Regions from separate parts of the Rhizobium sp. BK512 genome, predicted to be linked through region 1. Evidence: predicted binding sites of a transcription regulator. Region 1 holds the regulator's gene; each other region holds the start of a gene.
The links. The regulator LexA, encoded in region 1, represses DNA repair genes until DNA is damaged. The targets are predictions, from matches to a motif close to TGTTCNNNNTGTGTTCNG.

Region 1 (4,228 bases):
ACGGCTTCTTCTATGGAGCACCGAAGAAGGTTACGGAACAGGCGGGCTCTGTCGGCGAGACCGTCCTGGAGTGGTTCTACCGCCTGCGAAGCGGCATCGGCGATCGGATTCGCTCCACTCTGCCGGGCGACACCGGGGCCTTTGCCGCTTCACTTGTCACCGATGAGAGACGAGCGATCTCGGATGAAACGACGGAGGCACTGCGGCAGTCCGGCCTTGCCCACATCGTGGCGATCTCTGGCCTCAATATGGCACTCTCCGCCGGTATCTTCTTTGTCGGGCTGCGCGTCATTCTCAGCCTGTTCCCGGGTATTGCGCAGGCGTGGCCGACTAAGAAGATCGCGGCAGCCGGCGCACTCGCTGCGGTAACGGCCTACTATCTGATCTCGGGTTTTGCCGTTTCAGCCGAACGCGCCTTCATCATGATGGCGATCATGCTGGTTGCCGTCTTCTTCGACCGGCCGTCTATCAGCCTCAGAAACGTGGCGCTGTCGGCTCTCGTGATCCTCGCGGTCTCACCATCGGAAGTGCTCGGACCGAGCTTCCAGATGTCTTTCGCCGCAACACTTGCCCTGGTCGCCGGATACGACCTCTGGAAAGGGCGGCCGATGAGGGAGAATGCCTTTGCCAAACTTCCGATCATGAAACCTTTCTTCATGGTCGGCAGCTTCTTCGGCGGTATTTTCCTGACGTCTCTCATCGGTGGTTTCTCGACGGCGCTGTTTTCGATCGAACATTTCCACCGGCTGACTGCTTATGGCCTGCCGGCAAATCTCGCGGCCATGCCGGTCATTTCCTTCATCGTCATGCCGGCCGGCATGCTGGCGATGCTGCTGATGCCTTTTGGTCTGGATGGCTGGCTATGGCCGGTGGCAGGCTTCGGGCTCGACCTGGTGATCGCCATTGCAAAGGCGGTGGCGGGGTGGGGCGGCAATATAGATGTTGCCCGCTTACCCGGCTGGTACTTTCCGGCAGCCGTCTTCGGCTTCCTGTTGCTGACCTTGCTCAGAACCCGGTTGCGGCATATCGGAACCGCGATAATCACTGTTTCAACGTTCGCTGTTGTGTTGCTTCCATCAGAAGCGGTGCCCGACGTCGCCATCTCGGAAGACGGCAGCCTGGTCGCTGTAATCGATGGAGAGGCAATGGCTTCAAACCGTGAAAAGCCGCCAGCCTTCATTTTCGAACAATGGCAGAGGGCACTTGCCATCGAAGAGCATCAGAAGCCGGTTATGCTTCAAGCAACCAAGACACCCACCATGTCAGATGGCAAAAGATTGCAGCTGTCACCCGATCAACAGAATGAAGCCAGAGAGGCAATGAGGCAGGCACTCGCCATCAGCCCAACGTCACGATTCTCTTGCCAAAAGCGCACCTGGTGTACCGCCTTGCTAGGCAATGGAAAGAAACTGACTGTCATCGAAAATGCTGCCTATCTCGGGCCGGCCTGCGATACGGCCGATATTGTCGTAACCCCTGTCCGATTGCGCTTGGACCGTTGTCGTTCCGGCGCGCTGCTCTTTACCGGCGAGACGCTACGCAAGACAGGTTCTGTCGAGCTTCGCTTCACAGATAGTGGAATCGATGTCGCAACCGCATTCGGCCCATTGCAACGCCCCTGGATGCGCCACCGCGCCTATGACTGGCGCAGCGATACATTCACAGACGCAAGCCAGTCACCGGTCAGTGATAGCGGCGAATGAGGCCGACAAGCTTTCCCTGAACCTTCACTCGATCCGGTGGGAAAATTCGGGTCTCATAGGCAGGGTTTGCAGCCTCGAGCGCAATCGATGCGCCCTTGCGGCGGAAGCGCTTGAGTGTTGCTTCCTCGTCGTCGACGAGGGCAACGACGATATCACCCGGGTTGGCGGTGCTGCCATTTCGGATGATGACGGTGTCGCCATCGAAGATGCCGGCTTCGATCATCGAGTCGCCGCGAACTTCGAGCGCATAATGTTCGCCGGAGCCGAGCATATCGGCAGGAACGGTGATGTCATGCGTATTGTTCTGGATTGCCGAGATTGGCACACCGGCAGCGATGCGGCCCATGACCGGGACGGAGACCGAGTTGCCGTTATCGGCAGCAGGCGCTGGTTTTGCCGGAGCCGGCGCTGCAACGGGCTGCGGCTTGCCGAGGCTGCCTTCGATGACGCTCGGTGAAAAGCCGCGACGTGGCTGCAGGCTGGGGCTGTAGGCCTCCGGCAGTTTGATGACTTCGAGCGCGCGTGCCCGGTTCGGAAGCCGGCGAATGAAGCCGCGCTCCTCAAGCGCCGTGATCAGCCGGTGAATACCGGATTTCGAGGCCAGATCCAGCGCATCCTTCATCTCGTCGAAAGACGGAGGAACGCCCGACTCCTTCATCCTTTCGTGAATGAAAAGAAGGAGTTCCTGTTGTTTGCGCGTAAGCATGGCGTGCACCCCAGTCTTGAAACAAATCCAGAACGGACACTATATGTTCCATATGTGTTCCGCAAGTAGCTAAATTTTCGTAAAACTTCTGTCCATTCTGGTGAGAATTTTATTTTTCTCGCGCCCGGGCCTTCGCGGCCTTGTCTCGCAACACCTGCTGAAGCACATCTCCTTGTGACTGTTGGAGGGGACCTAATGAGCCAAGATACGCTTGCAATCGATCATCTCGTTTTGCCGGTTACCGATATCGACCTTGCCCGCGAAAGACTTGGCAAGCTTGGTTTCACTGTGGCGCCGGATGCCCGTCATCCTTTTGGGACCGAAAATGCCTGCGTTTTCTTTGCCGACAAAACCTATCTGGAGCCCCTGGGTGTCGCGAGCGTCGAAGAGAGCGAGGGGGCAGCACACGATGGCAATGTGTTCACCGCCCGCAATCAGGCTTTTCGCTTCCGCTGCGGCAGCGAAGGACTGTCCGCGATTGGCTTTGCGACGGCAGATGCAAAGCACGAACATGCTCGATTCGTGAAGGACAGTATGAGTGCCGGTTCTGTGCTGCAGTTCGAGCGCCCTGTTAAAATGCCGGATGGCACGGAGAATATTGCCGGCTTCCGGCTCGCCTTCGCTGGCGACCTGCGGGCACCGGATTTCTTTCTCTTCGCAGTCGAACGCGTTAATCCGCTTCCTGCCGACCGGACCGCGCTTGAGACCCATGCCAATGGTGTCACAGGCATTGCCGAGATCGCGCTCGCGGCCCCCGAGCCGACAGCCTTCGGTGAGTTCGTTCGCTCCACGGCAAAGGGCGCATCTACTGAGGTCACGAGTTTCGGGCTGGACGTGCCCACCGGAAACGCAAAGATCAGCCTGATGACCCCGGAAGGTCTGGAGGCTTATTTCGATCTTGCCACGTCGGATACCGATCGTGGTCTGCGCGGTCGGGCGATCCGCTTTGCTGTCGGCGATCTGGCCGTGACAGAAGCGCATTTGGCTGCTAACGGGGTGACCTATACACGCAAGGGCAACCGTATTCTGGTGAAGCCTGCGCCCGGCCAGGGCGTACTCTTCGCCTTTGAGGAAACATCATGAGCTCTACTACCAACTCCGTGGTGACGGTCGGCGAAGGCGCCGGCAAGGTCACCTTCTCCAATGCTTCACGTCTGTCGCTGATTGCTGGCGCTTGCGAAATGGAAAGCCGCGACCATGCATTCATGGTTGCCGGCACATTGAAGGAACTCTGCGCCAAGCTCGGCATCGGGCTCGTCTACAAGACCTCTTTCGACAAGGCGAACCGGTCGTCCTTGTCGAGCAAACGCGGTGTCGGCCTTGAAAAGGGGCTGGAAGTTTTCGCCGATCTCAAGAAAGAACTCGGCATTCCGGTTCTGACCGACATCCACAACGAAGAACAATGCGCCGAAGTGGGTAAGGTCGTCGATATCCTGCAGATACCAGCCTTTCTGTCTCGCCAGACGGATCTCCTGGTCGCCGCTGCCAAGACCGGCCGCGTCATCAACGTCAAGAAGGGCCAGTTCCTGGCGCCTTGGGACATGAAGAACGTGCTCGGCAAGCTGAACCAGAGCGGCAATCCGAACATTCTGCTCTGCGAGCGTGGTGCGTCCTTCGGTTACAATACCCTGGTCTCCGACATGCGTTCCCTGCCGATCATGGCAGCAACGGGCGCCCCCGTCATTTTCGACGCCACGCATTCAGTCCAGCAGCCTGGCGGGCAGGGGGAAACCTCCGGCGGCGAGCGGCAGTTCGTGGAGACGCTGGCCCGTGCAGCCGTGGCCGTCGGCGTCGCCGGTGTCTTTATCGAAACCCATCA
Region 2 (4,228 bases), 270 kb from region 1:
GGCGATCGCTGCCGGGCTGTTCAGGGTCAGCGGGCTGCGGATGCCTGAGGCCCGCGACCAGAAGGCCGGGAATTCATCGCTTTCATAGGTGACGACGGGCACACCGCGGGTCTCCAGCACTTCCAGCGTCTTCGGAATATCGAGGATCGCCTTGGCGCCGGCACAGACGACGATGACGCCGGTGCGGGCCAGTTCTTCCAGGTCGGCGGAGATGTCAAAGGTTTCTTCGGCACCGCGATGCACGCCGCCGATGCCGCCGGTCGCGAAGACCTTGATGCCGGCGCGTGCCGCGGCAATCATCGTGGCAGCGACAGTCGTTGCACCCGTGCGGCGCTCGGCGATCGCGAAGGCGATATCGGCGCGCGATACTTTCATCACGTCCTTGGCCTTGGCGAGCTGTTCCAGTTCGGCGGCCTCCAGGCCGATATGCAGCGTGCCGTGGACCACGGCGATGGTGGCAGGCACGGCACCCTGGTCGCGGATGATCGCTTCGACGCTGCGCGCCATTTCGATATTGCCGGGGTAGGGCATGCCGTGCGTGATGATGGTCGATTCGAGCGCCACGATCGGTGCGCCGCGCTGCTTGGCGGTGGCGACTTCCTTGGAATAGGAGATCGGCAGGAGGGGCGAGATAGGTTTGGTCATGATCCGTATCCGTTTATCGATGTTGCCGCTTCATTGCAGAATTCTGGCGGCCGGGACAAGCGAAAGCATGTCGCGAAGGAGATCCGGGGCGAGATTTTCGTTCACCGCATGCCGCGACTGGACGGTGAGGGCGGCTGCCGCCGCACCATGGCGGACCGCTTCTTCGAGCGGATGGCCACACATCAAGGCAGAGAGTGTGCCTGCTGCGAGCGAATCTCCCGCACCGGTGACATCGGCCACATTGTCAGAAATCGGCGGCTGCAGGAGAAGTGCGCGACCGTTCTTGAAGGCGACAAGCTCGCGCTGGCCGCGGGTGACGACCGCGCCGCCGATGCCGATGTCACCGAGCAGCGACGGCCAGCCGGCAGCGTCGTCCGGCCGCTTGCCGGTGAGGGCTGCAGCCTCGGCCTCATTCATGAAGAGATAGTCGATGCCTCCGAGGCAGGGCAGGAGACGCACGACCTTGGCCGGTGAAATGGCAATTGCCGCGACCGGCTTGCCGAGCGCCTTGGCCCTTGCAACGATCGCGGCTGCCGTTTCCTCCGGCAGGTTGGCATCGAAGAGGATGAAATCGGTGGCCGCGAAGGCATCGCGCACCCAGCGGATCGACAGGCGGCGCGGCACGAAGAAGCGGTAGAGTTCCATGTCCGCGAGCGCGATGACGAGATTGCCGTCCTTCTCAATGATCGCCGTATAGCTCGGCGTCTTGCGGTCGAGGAAGACGAAAGGACGGTCGTTGATGCCGGCAAAGTCGGCCGCCTCGCTCACCATTTCGCCGATCGGATCGCCGCCGCGCGGGGAAATCATCGTCACGTCGAAGCCGAGACGGGCAAGATTGCGGGCCGCGTTGAAGCCGCCGCCGCCCGGCTCCTCGAACCATGAGCCGGGGTTGCTGGCCCCCGGTGCCGTCTCATCGGCGATACGGCCTCGACGATCGATATGGGCGCCGCCGAGGACAAGAATCTTGCCGCTCATTTCTGCACCTCGAAAGCGAATCGAATGCGGCGCAAAGCGGCAGGATTCAGTGCCTGCGGGACATTAAGCCGTTGCTTTGCATCGATAAAACAAAAATAGAACACAGGCCGTTTTACCTTTTTCTTTCAATTATTTGCAACCCCATTGCGAAATAAGAACAAATCAGGTACAAACTTCGCATCAGCGGCGACATTGCTAGAGCAGCGTCAATAACCTAAAGGTGGATCGAATGTCTCAGAATTCATTGCGGCTCGTAGAGGACAAATCGGTGGACAAAAGCAAGGCGCTCGAAGCGGCACTCTCACAGATCGAGCGGTCGTTCGGCAAGGGCTCGATCATGAAACTCGGCTCGAACGAGAACATCGTCGAGATCGAAACGGTTTCCACAGGTTCGCTCAGCCTCGATATCGCCCTCGGCATCGGCGGTCTGCCGAAGGGTCGTATCATCGAGATCTACGGTCCGGAAAGCTCTGGCAAGACGACGCTCGCGCTGCAGACGATTGCCGAAGCGCAGAAGAAGGGCGGCATCTGCGCCTTCGTCGATGCCGAACATGCACTCGATCCGGTCTATGCCCGCAAGCTCGGTGTCGACCTGCAGAACCTGCTGATCTCGCAGCCCGACACCGGCGAACAGGCGCTCGAAATCACCGATACGCTGGTGCGCTCCGGCGCGATCGACGTTCTCGTCGTCGACTCCGTGGCAGCGCTGACGCCGCGCGCCGAAATCGAAGGCGAAATGGGCGACAACCTGCCGGGCATGCAGGCCCGCCTGATGAGCCAGGCGCTGCGCAAGCTGACAGCTTCGATCTCCAAGTCGAATACGATGGTGATCTTCATCAACCAGATCCGCATGAAGATCGGCGTCATGTTCGGTTCGCCGGAAACGACGACAGGCGGCAACGCGCTGAAGTTCTATGCCTCCGTCCGCCTCGACATCCGCCGTATCGGCCAGGTCAAGGAACGCGAAGAGGTCATCGGCAACCAGACGCGCGTCAAGGTCGTCAAGAACAAGATGGCGCCTCCCTTCAAGCAGGTCGAATTCGACATCATGTATGGCGAGGGCGTTTCCAAGACCGGCGAACTGATCGACCTCGGCGTCAAGGCCGGCATCGTCGAGAAGTCCGGCGCCTGGTTCTCCTATAACAGCCAGCGTCTCGGCCAGGGCCGCGAAAACGCCAAGATCTTCCTGCGCGACAATCCGGATCTCGCCCGCGAGATCGAAACGGCGCTGCGCCAGAATGCCGGCCTGATCGCCGACCGCTTCCTGCAGAATGGCGGCCCGGATGCCGGCGATGATGCTGGCGATGGCGACATGTAATCCAGCCTAGCACATAACGAATTCGAACCGGCCGCATTCCCTCACGAGAATGCGGCCGGTTTTGTTTGTTGCTGGACAGTGGCAAGGTCGGACGATAAAAGCCGATGGATTTAATTTTACCTGCCTGCTGGCAGCATCGAAGGGCATGAAATGAGCGGTGTAAACGATATCCGGTCGACCTTCCTCGACTACTTCAAGAAGAACGGCCACGAGATCGTTCCATCGAGCCCGCTCGTGCCGCGCAATGACCCGACGCTGATGTTCACCAATGCCGGCATGGTGCAGTTCAAGAATGTCTTCACCGGCCTCGAAAAGCGTCCCTATTCGACGGCGACGACCTCGCAGAAATGCGTGCGCGCCGGCGGCAAGCATAACGACCTCGACAATGTCGGCTATACTGCACGCCACCTGACCTTCTTCGAAATGCTCGGCAACTTCTCCTTCGGCGATTATTTCAAGGAGAATGCGATCGAGCTTGCGTGGAAGCTGGTCACCGAGGGCTTCGACCTACCGAAGAACCGGCTGCTGGTCACCGTCTATTCCGAGGACGAGGAAGCTGCGACGCTCTGGAAGAAGATCGCCGGTTTCTCCGACGACAAGATCATCCGCATCCCGACCTCTGACAATTTCTGGCAGATGGGCGATACCGGCCCCTGCGGTCCGTGCTCGGAAATCTTCATCGACCAGGGCGAGAATGTCTGGGGCGGCCCTCCCGGTTCGCCGGAAGAAGATGGCGACCGGTTCCTGGAATTCTGGAACCTCGTCTTCATGCAGTTCGAACAGACCGAGCCCGGCGTTCGCAACCCGCTGCCGCGCCCGTCGATCGATACCGGCATGGGCCTGGAGCGTATGGCCGCCGTTCTGCAGGGCGTCCAGAGCGTCTTCGACACAGACCTGTTCCGCACGCTGACCGGCACGATCGAAGACGCCGTCGGCGTCAAGGCCGAGGGCAGCGCCAGCCACCGCGTCATTGCCGACCACCTGCGTTCGTCCGCCTTCCTGATCGCCGACGGCGTGCTGCCGTCGAATGAAGGCCGCGGCTATGTGCTGCGCCGTATCATGCGCCGCGCCATGCGCCATGCCCAGCTTCTCGGCGCCAAGGAGCCGCTGATGTATCGGTTGCTGCCGACGCTGGTGCAGGAGATGGGCCGCGCCTATCCGGAACTTGTGCGCGCCGAGGCGCTGATCTCCGAGACACTGAAGCTTGAAGAAAACCGTTTCCGCAAGACGCTGGAGCGCGGCCTGTCGCTCCTGTCGGACGCAACCGCCGATCTCTCCAAGGGCGATATG
Region 3 (4,228 bases), on a different contig from region 1:
GTTTTCCAGCGTCAGCGTATCGCTCGTCAAAAGCGAGGCGATCATCAGCGGCAGCGCGGCATTCTTGGCGCCGGAGATCGGAATGATGCCATTGAGCTCATTACCGCCGACAATTCTGATACGATCCATGTGCACTTACGGGCGAGGCCCGCCTTTCCTCAAAAAGTTTTGCCTGTGGGGGCAAGGCAAGAAGTCGGGGTCTTTAGAGCAAATCCCCGTACGCTTCAATTCGTCGCGGACCGAACATTACGATTCGTCCATTTTTGCGGCAGCAGTCTTTGCCGCGGGCAAGCCATCCGTCTCGTCCGCCTGGCCGGAGCGGCGAGCACGTACCTGCTGCTTGCGTCTGGAAAGATTTTCTCTCAGCTTTTCGGCAGCCCGCTCGCGCCGCAATGCCGCCTGGGCTTCCATGGCCGCTTTCCGGCTCTGCCGGGCCTTTTCAGTCTCTTCGTTCATGCCCCAGAAGTAACCGAATTCGCGCCATTCCAAAAGTGCTCCGCACGTTATTCCCAGAGAAGTTGGAATTTGCGGCTTGCACTCCTGCCGAACCTGTGGCAATAGCCGCCCCGTTCACGCGAGTTGAGCGTTTTCGCTTCACGCGTCTGGTCCTGCTGCCGTAGCTCAGTGGTAGAGCACACCCTTGGTAAGGGTGAGGTCGGTGGTTCAATCCCACTCGGCAGCACCAGTTTTCTCCTTTAGCATTATCCACCGCGCCAATCGGCGCCATTGCTGCCGGCAAAAATCTCGCTAGAATATTAGCATTCTGAAGTCTTTGCGGAGGAACCGGGAGGCTTCAATCACTGTTTCTATCGAGACATGCTGGAGGAGCGTCGATGGCAACTGAACGATGGAATGGTCCGATCAAGGTAGGTTTCGAAGGGGCCGGAGCACGTACGGTTAACGGACCGTTCGACGCCTTGGCGTGCCTTGCCGAGCACTGGCCTGCCATGCGCGGACTGAAATACCTCAGGGCACGGAGCGTCTGCCGCGCGGCACTTGATGGAAGAAAGACCGTCGAAGAGGCTCGCGCGGAGTTTATGGCAGCGGCCGAGGAAGCAAAGCTTAAGGTGCATTAAGTCTTCAGCGGCGGTTTCGGACAAATAAAGTCCAATCCGTTCCGAAACGGAGCAATGCTTAATTTTCACTTAACCCTGCACGGAGCTCGCGCAGGGCTTTGTTTCGAAAGATATTGCGCCGCTCATCTGTTCATCAATAGAACGACGCCAGCCATCATGATGATGGTCAGAGGCTCGTCACCCTCTGCGGGAGACTGCAGACGAGCCTCGTCCGCAAGAAAATTAGAATATTCGATCAGCAGTCCGAAGTATTCTCATCCTGGACCTGAATATATCCCACACCGACGATTGTGCCATCTGCGACACGGATGAAGGACGGCAGGTAATGCGGCTCGGCGGGCTCGCAGACGGCAGCGCTGGTATATTCATTCAGCGCGATTTCGTCCTTCGGCAAGGCCGAATAATCCATATCGGTTTCGAGTGAGGCATAGGCGGAGCCGGCAAAGGCGCCGCACCCAATAAGAAGGCCCCAGGCCCAGAGGCGTATAAGCGTTTGCATTATTGTCTCCAGCATTGAAATCAGCTTTTCAACACCGAAGGCAGGGCGTTGGTTCCTTGAAAATCTTCAAGTGGACGGTGATTTATTTCACCAGCATGCGGCAATGGACGTAACCGCTTCCGACAATAGCCTCGGCAATCGCCCGAGCCCGCTCACTGTCGCTCCATTGGCGCACGAAACCTTCGAGAATGACGAGGGAACCGATGGTGGAGACGATGATTTCGGCTGCATCGAAATCGCCCGCGGCATGCAGGGCGCTTTCCACGGACGCGCGCATGGCGGCCGTGTTGCGGCTCTTCATCCAGGCTTCCTCGTCAGTCGGCGAGTTGTGAAATCGCAGCACCATGGTCGTTCCTGACATTGGCTAATAGGGATTTAACGCTGGAAGACGACGTTTGTTGCGGCGCGCGGTCGGCCCGATGCATAGTCATCACGATGGTGGTGCTGAAATCTTGCCGGAAGTGTCGGCAGCCGCCGTAACAATTGCAGCCGAGGAAAAGATGATGAAAGCGCTGGTGCCTGCCCTTCTTGCGACCACCCTATTGGCCACACCCGCTCTGGTCGGCTGCTCCGCCGCGGACGCGCCCGCACTAGAGCCAATTCCCGGCAGCATCACCTATGGCGGGCAGCCGCGCACGAAGCTGACGAAGTCGCCGATCGGCAGCGCAGTGTACAACGACTTCTACGATCAGCAGGGCCAGCGCGTCTACGAAACCTATATTCTTCAGCCCGACCGCAGCCTGAAGCTGGTGCGGCGCCAGATCGTGCCGGATTTTCCGCAATAGTGCGTGGCCGCCTCTGCCTGCTTGACAGCGGCGCCAATCGAGAACATCCAAGGAACATCTGATTTTATTCGCGGGTGCTGATTCTCCCGTGAAGCCCAACCGGACGGCTGGATGTATCTCGAAAGACTCAATCCCCAGCAACGCATGGCCGTTGAACACGGCACGCTTGCCGACGGCAGTCATGTGGCGGGTCCGCTGCTGGTCATCGCCGGGGCCGGATCAGGCAAGACGAATACGCTTGCGCACCGCGTTGCCCATCTGATCCTCAAAGGTGCCGATCCGCGCCGAATCCTGCTGATGACCTTTTCCCGCCGCGCAGCAGCGGAAATGGGCCGCCGCGTCGAACGCATCTGCGGCGAGGTTCTCGGCAAGAATTCCGGCATCATGGCGGATGCACTTGCCTGGAGCGGCACGTTTCACGGCATCGGCGCACGCCTCTTGCGCGACTATGCCGAACAGATCGGCATCGATCCGGCCTTCTCCATCCATGACCGGGAAGACAGTGCGGATCTGATGAACCTCGTGCGTCATGATCTTGGTTTCTCGAAGACCGAGAGCCGATTTCCGACAAAGGGAACCTGCCTGGCGATCTATTCGCGCGCGGTAAACTCGGAAATGGAACTGCCGCTCGTGTTGCGCGACGCCTTTCCCTGGTGCGCCACCTGGGAAAAGCAGCTTCGCGAGCTTTTCGCCTGTTACGTCGAGTCCAAGCAGAGCCAGAACGTGCTCGATTACGACGACCTGCTGCTCTACTGGGCGCAGATGGTGGCCGAGCCGATGATTGCCGAGGATATCGGCAGCCGCTTCGACCATGTGCTTGTCGATGAATATCAGGACACCAACAAGCTGCAGTCTTCCATACTTCTGGCGCTGAAGCCGACCGGCCAGGGCCTGACCGTCGTCGGCGACGATGCGCAGTCGATCTATTCCTTCCGCGCGGCGACGGTGCGCAACATCCTCGATTTTCCGGCCGCCTTCAGCCCGGCCGCCAACATCGTCACGCTTGACCGCAACTACCGCTCGACGCAGCCGATCCTGGCCGCCGCCAATGCCGTGATTGACCTTGCCTCCGAGCGTTTCACCAAGAACCTCTGGACGGAGCGTGAATCGCCGGAACGGCCGCGACTGGTGACTGTGCGCGACGAGAATGATCAGGCACGTTATGTGGCCGACAAGGTTCTCGACAATCGCGAAGAGGGCGTGAAGCTGAAGAGCCAAGCGGTGCTTTTCCGCGCCTCGCATCACAGCGGCCCGCTGGAAGTGGAGCTGACCCGCCGCAACATTCCCTTCGTGAAGTTCGGCGGCCTGAAATTCCTCGACAGCGCGCATGTGAAGGACATGCTGGCGGCACTGCGTTTTGCCCAGAACCCGCGCGACCGGGTGGCGGGCTTCCGGCTGATGCAGATCCTTCCGGGGGTCGGGCCTTCTACGGCGCAGAAGGTGCTGGACCATATGGCTGAGGACCCGAGCCCGGTTGCGGCGCTCGCCGCCATGCCTGCGCCGCCACGCTCGGGCGACGACTGGACCTCCTTCGTTTCGACCATGCAGCAGCTGAAGACCGGCAAGGCCGGCTGGCCCGCTGAGATCGAACTGGTGCGGCAATGGTATGAGCCGCATCTGGAACGGCTGCATGAAGATGCGAGCGCCCGGCTTGCCGATCTCATCCAGCTCGAACAAATCGCCGGCGGTTATGCTTCTCGCGAGCGCTTTCTGACCGAGCTTACGCTTGATCCGCCGGATGCAACCTCGGATCAGGCTGGCGTGCCGCTGCTCGATGAGGATTATCTCATTCTTTCGACCATCCATTCGGCCAAGGGACAGGAATGGACCAAGGTCTTCATGCTGAACGTCATAGACGGCTGCATTCC
Region 4 (4,228 bases), on a different contig from region 1:
AGCACTACAATCTGCACCTGATCCATGTCGACGCTTCCGATCGCTTCATCGGCGAGCTCGAAGGCGTTTCCGACCCGGAAACCAAGCGCAAGATCATCGGCCGCCTGTTCATCGAAACCTTCGAGGACGAGGCCAAGAAGCTCGGCGGCGCCGATTTCCTCGGCCAGGGCACGCTCTACCCCGATGTGATCGAGTCCGTCTCCTTCACCGGCGGCCCGTCGGTCACCATCAAGTCGCACCACAATGTCGGCGGCCTACCGGAGCGCATGAAGATGCAGCTCGTCGAGCCGCTGCGCGAACTCTTCAAGGACGAGGTTCGCGCCCTCGGCAAGGAACTCGGCCTGCCCGACAGCTTTATCGGCCGCCATCCCTTCCCCGGTCCGGGCCTCGCCATCCGCTGCCCCGGCGGCATTACCCGCGAGAAGCTCGACATCCTGCGTGAAGCTGATGCGATCTATCTCGACGAGATCCGCAAGGCCGGTCTCTATGACGCAATCTGGCAGGCTTTCGCCGTGCTGCTGCCCGTCCAGACTGTTGGGGTCATGGGCGACGGCCGCACCTATGAATTCGTCTGCGCGCTGCGCGCCGTCACCTCGGTCGACGGCATGACGGCGGATTTCTACCACTACGACATGGAATTCCTCGGCCGCGCAGCCACCCGCATCATCAACGAAGTCCGCGGCATCAACCGTGTCGTCTACGACGTGACCAGCAAGCCGCCTGGCACGATCGAGTGGGAATGAAGATCCCGGGAACCCGACACGGGTTCCCGTTTTGCCTCTGCTCCAGAGGAGCGTGAATGATAGGCAAAACAGCTGAACAGTGGCTGTTTCAGCATCTAGATCCGGCCAGAGCTAGAGTACTCAATTCTACTTATGAAAAACCGCTGCCGGTTTTATAGGGCTGCGTGCTGATCATCTCAGGCGTGGCTCTCCTGAGGCCCGACCCTCATTGAATGCCCCCAAAAAAATCAACCTCGGACAGCATGTTGAGACAGCGCCACGCAAGGTTTCTGTTTGACCTTTTCGTCTCATCACTGTGAAAGCTGCTGTTCCTAAAATCCGAGACGCACCTCTCCCAGGATGATGCCGCCAACTCATCAACCCGAGGTATCGATGCCAATACTTACTTTTGCGAATACGAAAGGAGGCGCCGGCAAAACGACGGTCGCTCTCGTTCTCGCCACAGAACTGGCTCGCCGTGGCCATCGCGTTTCCGTTCTGGATGCCGATCCCCAGCAATGGGCCACACGCTGGCATCGCCTGACTGGTGACGCAGCGGAATTCGCTGTCGTCCCCGGTGTCAGCGAAAATACGATCGAACAGCAGGTCAAGGACCTGAAAAAGCGTGGCGGCTACATCATCGTCGATCTGCCGGCCGGTCTGAGCCCGGCTATGGCGAAAGCCATCGGCTTTTCCGACCATGTGCTGGTTCCGGTCCAGGGATGCGCAATGGATGCCGTCGGCGGTGCGCAGGTGCTTGAGATCATGAAGCAGCTTGCTGCCCAGCACGACATCCGCATCCCGCATTCGGTCGTGCTGACGCGCATCAGTTCGATTATCACCACTCGCGCGCTGCTGGCGGTCAAGGGCCTGCTTGCAAAGCAGCAGGTCAATGTCATCGACACAGCACTGATCGAGCGCGCCGCCTACCGCGACATGTTCGTTTCCGGTGGCAGCCTCTATACGATGGATCCCGCCCGCGTCAGCAATCTCGATAAGGCGCAAGACAATGCCCGTATGCTGGCAGACGATGTCCTTCGTCTCGCACCGCCGAAGGCAGCCCGCGCCAAGTCCGCCAGGAAGGTGGCCGAGGTCGTCAAGAACGCTGCCTAATCCATGCCTAGGCTTGATTGATCCCAGCAGACGGCTGCCGCAAAGGTGGCCGTTTCTGTTTTGAGTATCCTCGCAGTAATGTCTGTTCATGCTTTGTTCTTGACCAGAACGCCGATCCCAGTATGCTCCTCCTCGTAAAAACAAGGAGGCGGGCGATGTAGTCCGTAGTTCAAATGCCTCATTTTCCACTCGATCCGAATAGCGCTGGCCCCCGGAAGAAATCCAATCTCGTCGGGGAATTTCACGACAGGATTTTCTTCGCACTTCGTCCAACTATCGAAGCGTCATCCGAGGCGCTGGACATCGCGCAAGTGTATCGCAATAGACATTCTCTGACCGTGCCCTCGCGGCCCAACGCACTACTTCATGTCACCCTGAACGGCATCGGCGCCTACCGTCGGCTGCCGGATGATATCGTGTTCAGCGCTGAACAAGTCGCCGCGACAGTGCGCGTCCAACCGTTCGAAATTGTTCTCGACGAAGCCATGAGCTTCACGCATCCGGGCCAACCGCAAGCCTTCGTCATCTGCGGCAGGCAAGAAAACGAAGGCCTGCTAGATCTTCGCAACCAAATCCAGGAAGGTCTCTACGAGGCCGGACTGCCCTATAATGTCGGCGGACATCTGACGCCACACATGACGATGCTCTATGATCGCAAGACCGTTCTGCCCGAAAAGCTCGACCGACCCGTGCGCTGGATGGTACAGGAATTCCTGCTGATCCATAGCATCTACGGGAAGGGCGAGCATCGCGTCGTCAACCGATGGCCCCTGATCGGCTGAGCTGCGCTTGCACCGCGGGTGGGGATTCTTGTAAAACTCCCCACTCAATATGCACATGCGGAGCAAGACAGTGGACGTTTCAGAGATCATCCTTCCCGGCGATACACCAGGTATCGAATGGCGTTTGCCAGTCATGCGCTTCAATGGAAAGGATCCTGCGGCTCCCAAGGTGTATATCCAAGCTGCCTTGCACGCCAACGAACTGCCGGGCACGGCGCTCGTGCATTTTCTCTGCGGCAAGCTGCGCCAGGCTGAAAGCGAGGGGCGGATCGCGGGCGACATTACGCTCGTGCCGCAGGCAAACCCTGTTGGGGCGGCACAATCGCATTTTGGTGAATTGCAGGGTCGCTTCGATCTGGGATCACGAACCAATTTCAATCGCGATTTTCCGCTGATCTCGATCCGTGATCGGGCAGAGCTGCTTGACGGATTCGATAATTATCCGGCTATAGATCGGTTGAAACGAGAGCTGATACATATGGCGCTCGGGGCCGATCTGGTGCTCGACCTGCATTGCGACGATGAATCGCTGCAATATGCCTATATCGACGAAGCCTTCTGGCCGGAGGCTGCTGACCTTGCCAATGCGCTCCACATGGAAGCGGTGCTGCTTTCAGATGGCGAGAGTTCCGCCTTCGAAGAGGCGGTCGGTTTTGCGTGGAAGTACGAGGTGCCGGGCGAGCGCAAGGCCAAGCTTCCCGGCAAGCTCTCAGTGACTGTGGAACTGCGCGGCCGCCGTGACGTCTATCCCGATATGGCCGAGAAAGACGCCGAGGGGCTGCTGCGCTTCCTGATCGGGCGCGGTGTCGTCAACGGCAAACCTTCCGGAGACAAGACCTTCGCCGGACCTGCCGTGCCGCTCGACAATGTGGAGATCGTGCGTGCGCCGCAGGGCGGTACCGTGCTCTTCCACCGCAATATCGGCGAACATGTCTCGGAAGGAGAGCTTCTGGCGACGATCGTCACCCGGCCCGGCTTTGCCGAAGGGGATATCGATATCCGGGCGCCACAGGATGGGCTGTTTCTCACACGGACATCTGATCGCCTTGTGCGCCGGCGCGGCGACCTGATGAAGATCGCCGCCGACAAGCCAAGCAGGGCGACGCGAAAGGCCGGCACGCTGGAAGACTGACCGGCGTTCTTTTCAACATGCGAATGTAAAGCTCGCGCAACTGTCACACAGGCTTCAAGAAAATCCGCCAAGCCGTTGCAGACATGTTGCGAAGGAGCTTTCATGCCGCATTATGACATTGCGATCGTCGGCGCGGGAATTGTCGGGCTGGCGCATGCGCTGGCGGCGGCAAAGCGCGGCAAACGGGTCGTCGTTGTTGACCGCGACGCCCAGGCAAATGGCGCCTCGGTGCGCAATTTCGGCTTTGTGACGGTGACCGGCCAGCAGGCAGGCGACTGCTGGAACAAGGCACGCAGGGCCTGCGATGTCTGGGCCGAGATCGTCGATGACGCCGGCATTGACGTCCTGCAGCGGGGGCTGCTCCTTGCTGCAAGGCTCGACGAATCCGAAGCCGTCATCGACGCCTTCCTGCGCACGGAGATGGGCGAAGGCTGCGAAAGGCTGACGCTCGAAGAAGCACGCCGGCTTGTGCCGGCACT

Region 2: recA (recombinase RecA) is a predicted target of LexA. The motif match lies at 1,706-1,723, and genes of this name have one in related genera.
Region 3: FHX06_RS17915 (ATP-dependent helicase) is a predicted target of LexA. The motif match lies at 2,400-2,417, and genes of this name have one in related genera.
Region 4: FHX06_RS16420 (2'-5' RNA ligase family protein) is a predicted target of LexA. The motif match lies at 1,919-1,936, and genes of this name have one in related genera.

The regions. Positions count from the first base shown of each region.
Region 1 is NZ_JACIAS010000002.1:780,356-784,583, reverse strand. Features, by position in the region: gene FHX06_RS09780 (ComEC/Rec2 family competence protein) at 1-1,703, shown strand, start outside; gene lexA (transcriptional repressor LexA) at 1,684-2,409, opposite strand; gene FHX06_RS09770 (VOC family protein) at 2,605-3,492, shown strand; gene kdsA (3-deoxy-8-phosphooctulonate synthase) at 3,489-4,228, shown strand, end outside.
Region 2 is NZ_JACIAS010000002.1:508,881-513,108, forward strand. Features, by position in the region: gene FHX06_RS08435 (pseudouridine-5'-phosphate glycosidase) at 1-645, opposite strand, end outside; gene FHX06_RS08440 (carbohydrate kinase family protein) at 676-1,620, opposite strand; gene recA (recombinase RecA) at 1,850-2,938, shown strand; gene alaS (alanine--tRNA ligase) at 3,089-4,228, shown strand, end outside.
Region 3 is NZ_JACIAS010000004.1:557,715-561,942, reverse strand. Features, by position in the region: gene murA (UDP-N-acetylglucosamine 1-carboxyvinyltransferase) at 1-129, opposite strand, end outside; gene FHX06_RS17945 (hypothetical protein) at 247-456, opposite strand; tRNA gene FHX06_RS17940 (tRNA-Thr) at 611-685, shown strand; gene FHX06_RS17935 (DUF982 domain-containing protein) at 834-1,076, shown strand; gene FHX06_RS17930 (hypothetical protein) at 1,312-1,575, opposite strand; gene FHX06_RS17925 (BON domain-containing protein) at 1,658-1,876, opposite strand; gene FHX06_RS17920 (hypothetical protein) at 2,079-2,360, shown strand; gene FHX06_RS17915 (ATP-dependent helicase) at 2,472-4,228, shown strand, end outside.
Region 4 is NZ_JACIAS010000004.1:238,945-243,172, reverse strand. Features, by position in the region: gene guaA (glutamine-hydrolyzing GMP synthase) at 1-743, shown strand, start outside; gene FHX06_RS16425 (ParA family protein) at 1,116-1,835, shown strand; gene FHX06_RS16420 (2'-5' RNA ligase family protein) at 2,147-2,617, shown strand; gene FHX06_RS16415 (succinylglutamate desuccinylase/aspartoacylase family protein) at 2,688-3,749, shown strand; gene FHX06_RS16410 (TIGR03364 family FAD-dependent oxidoreductase) at 3,852-4,228, shown strand, end outside.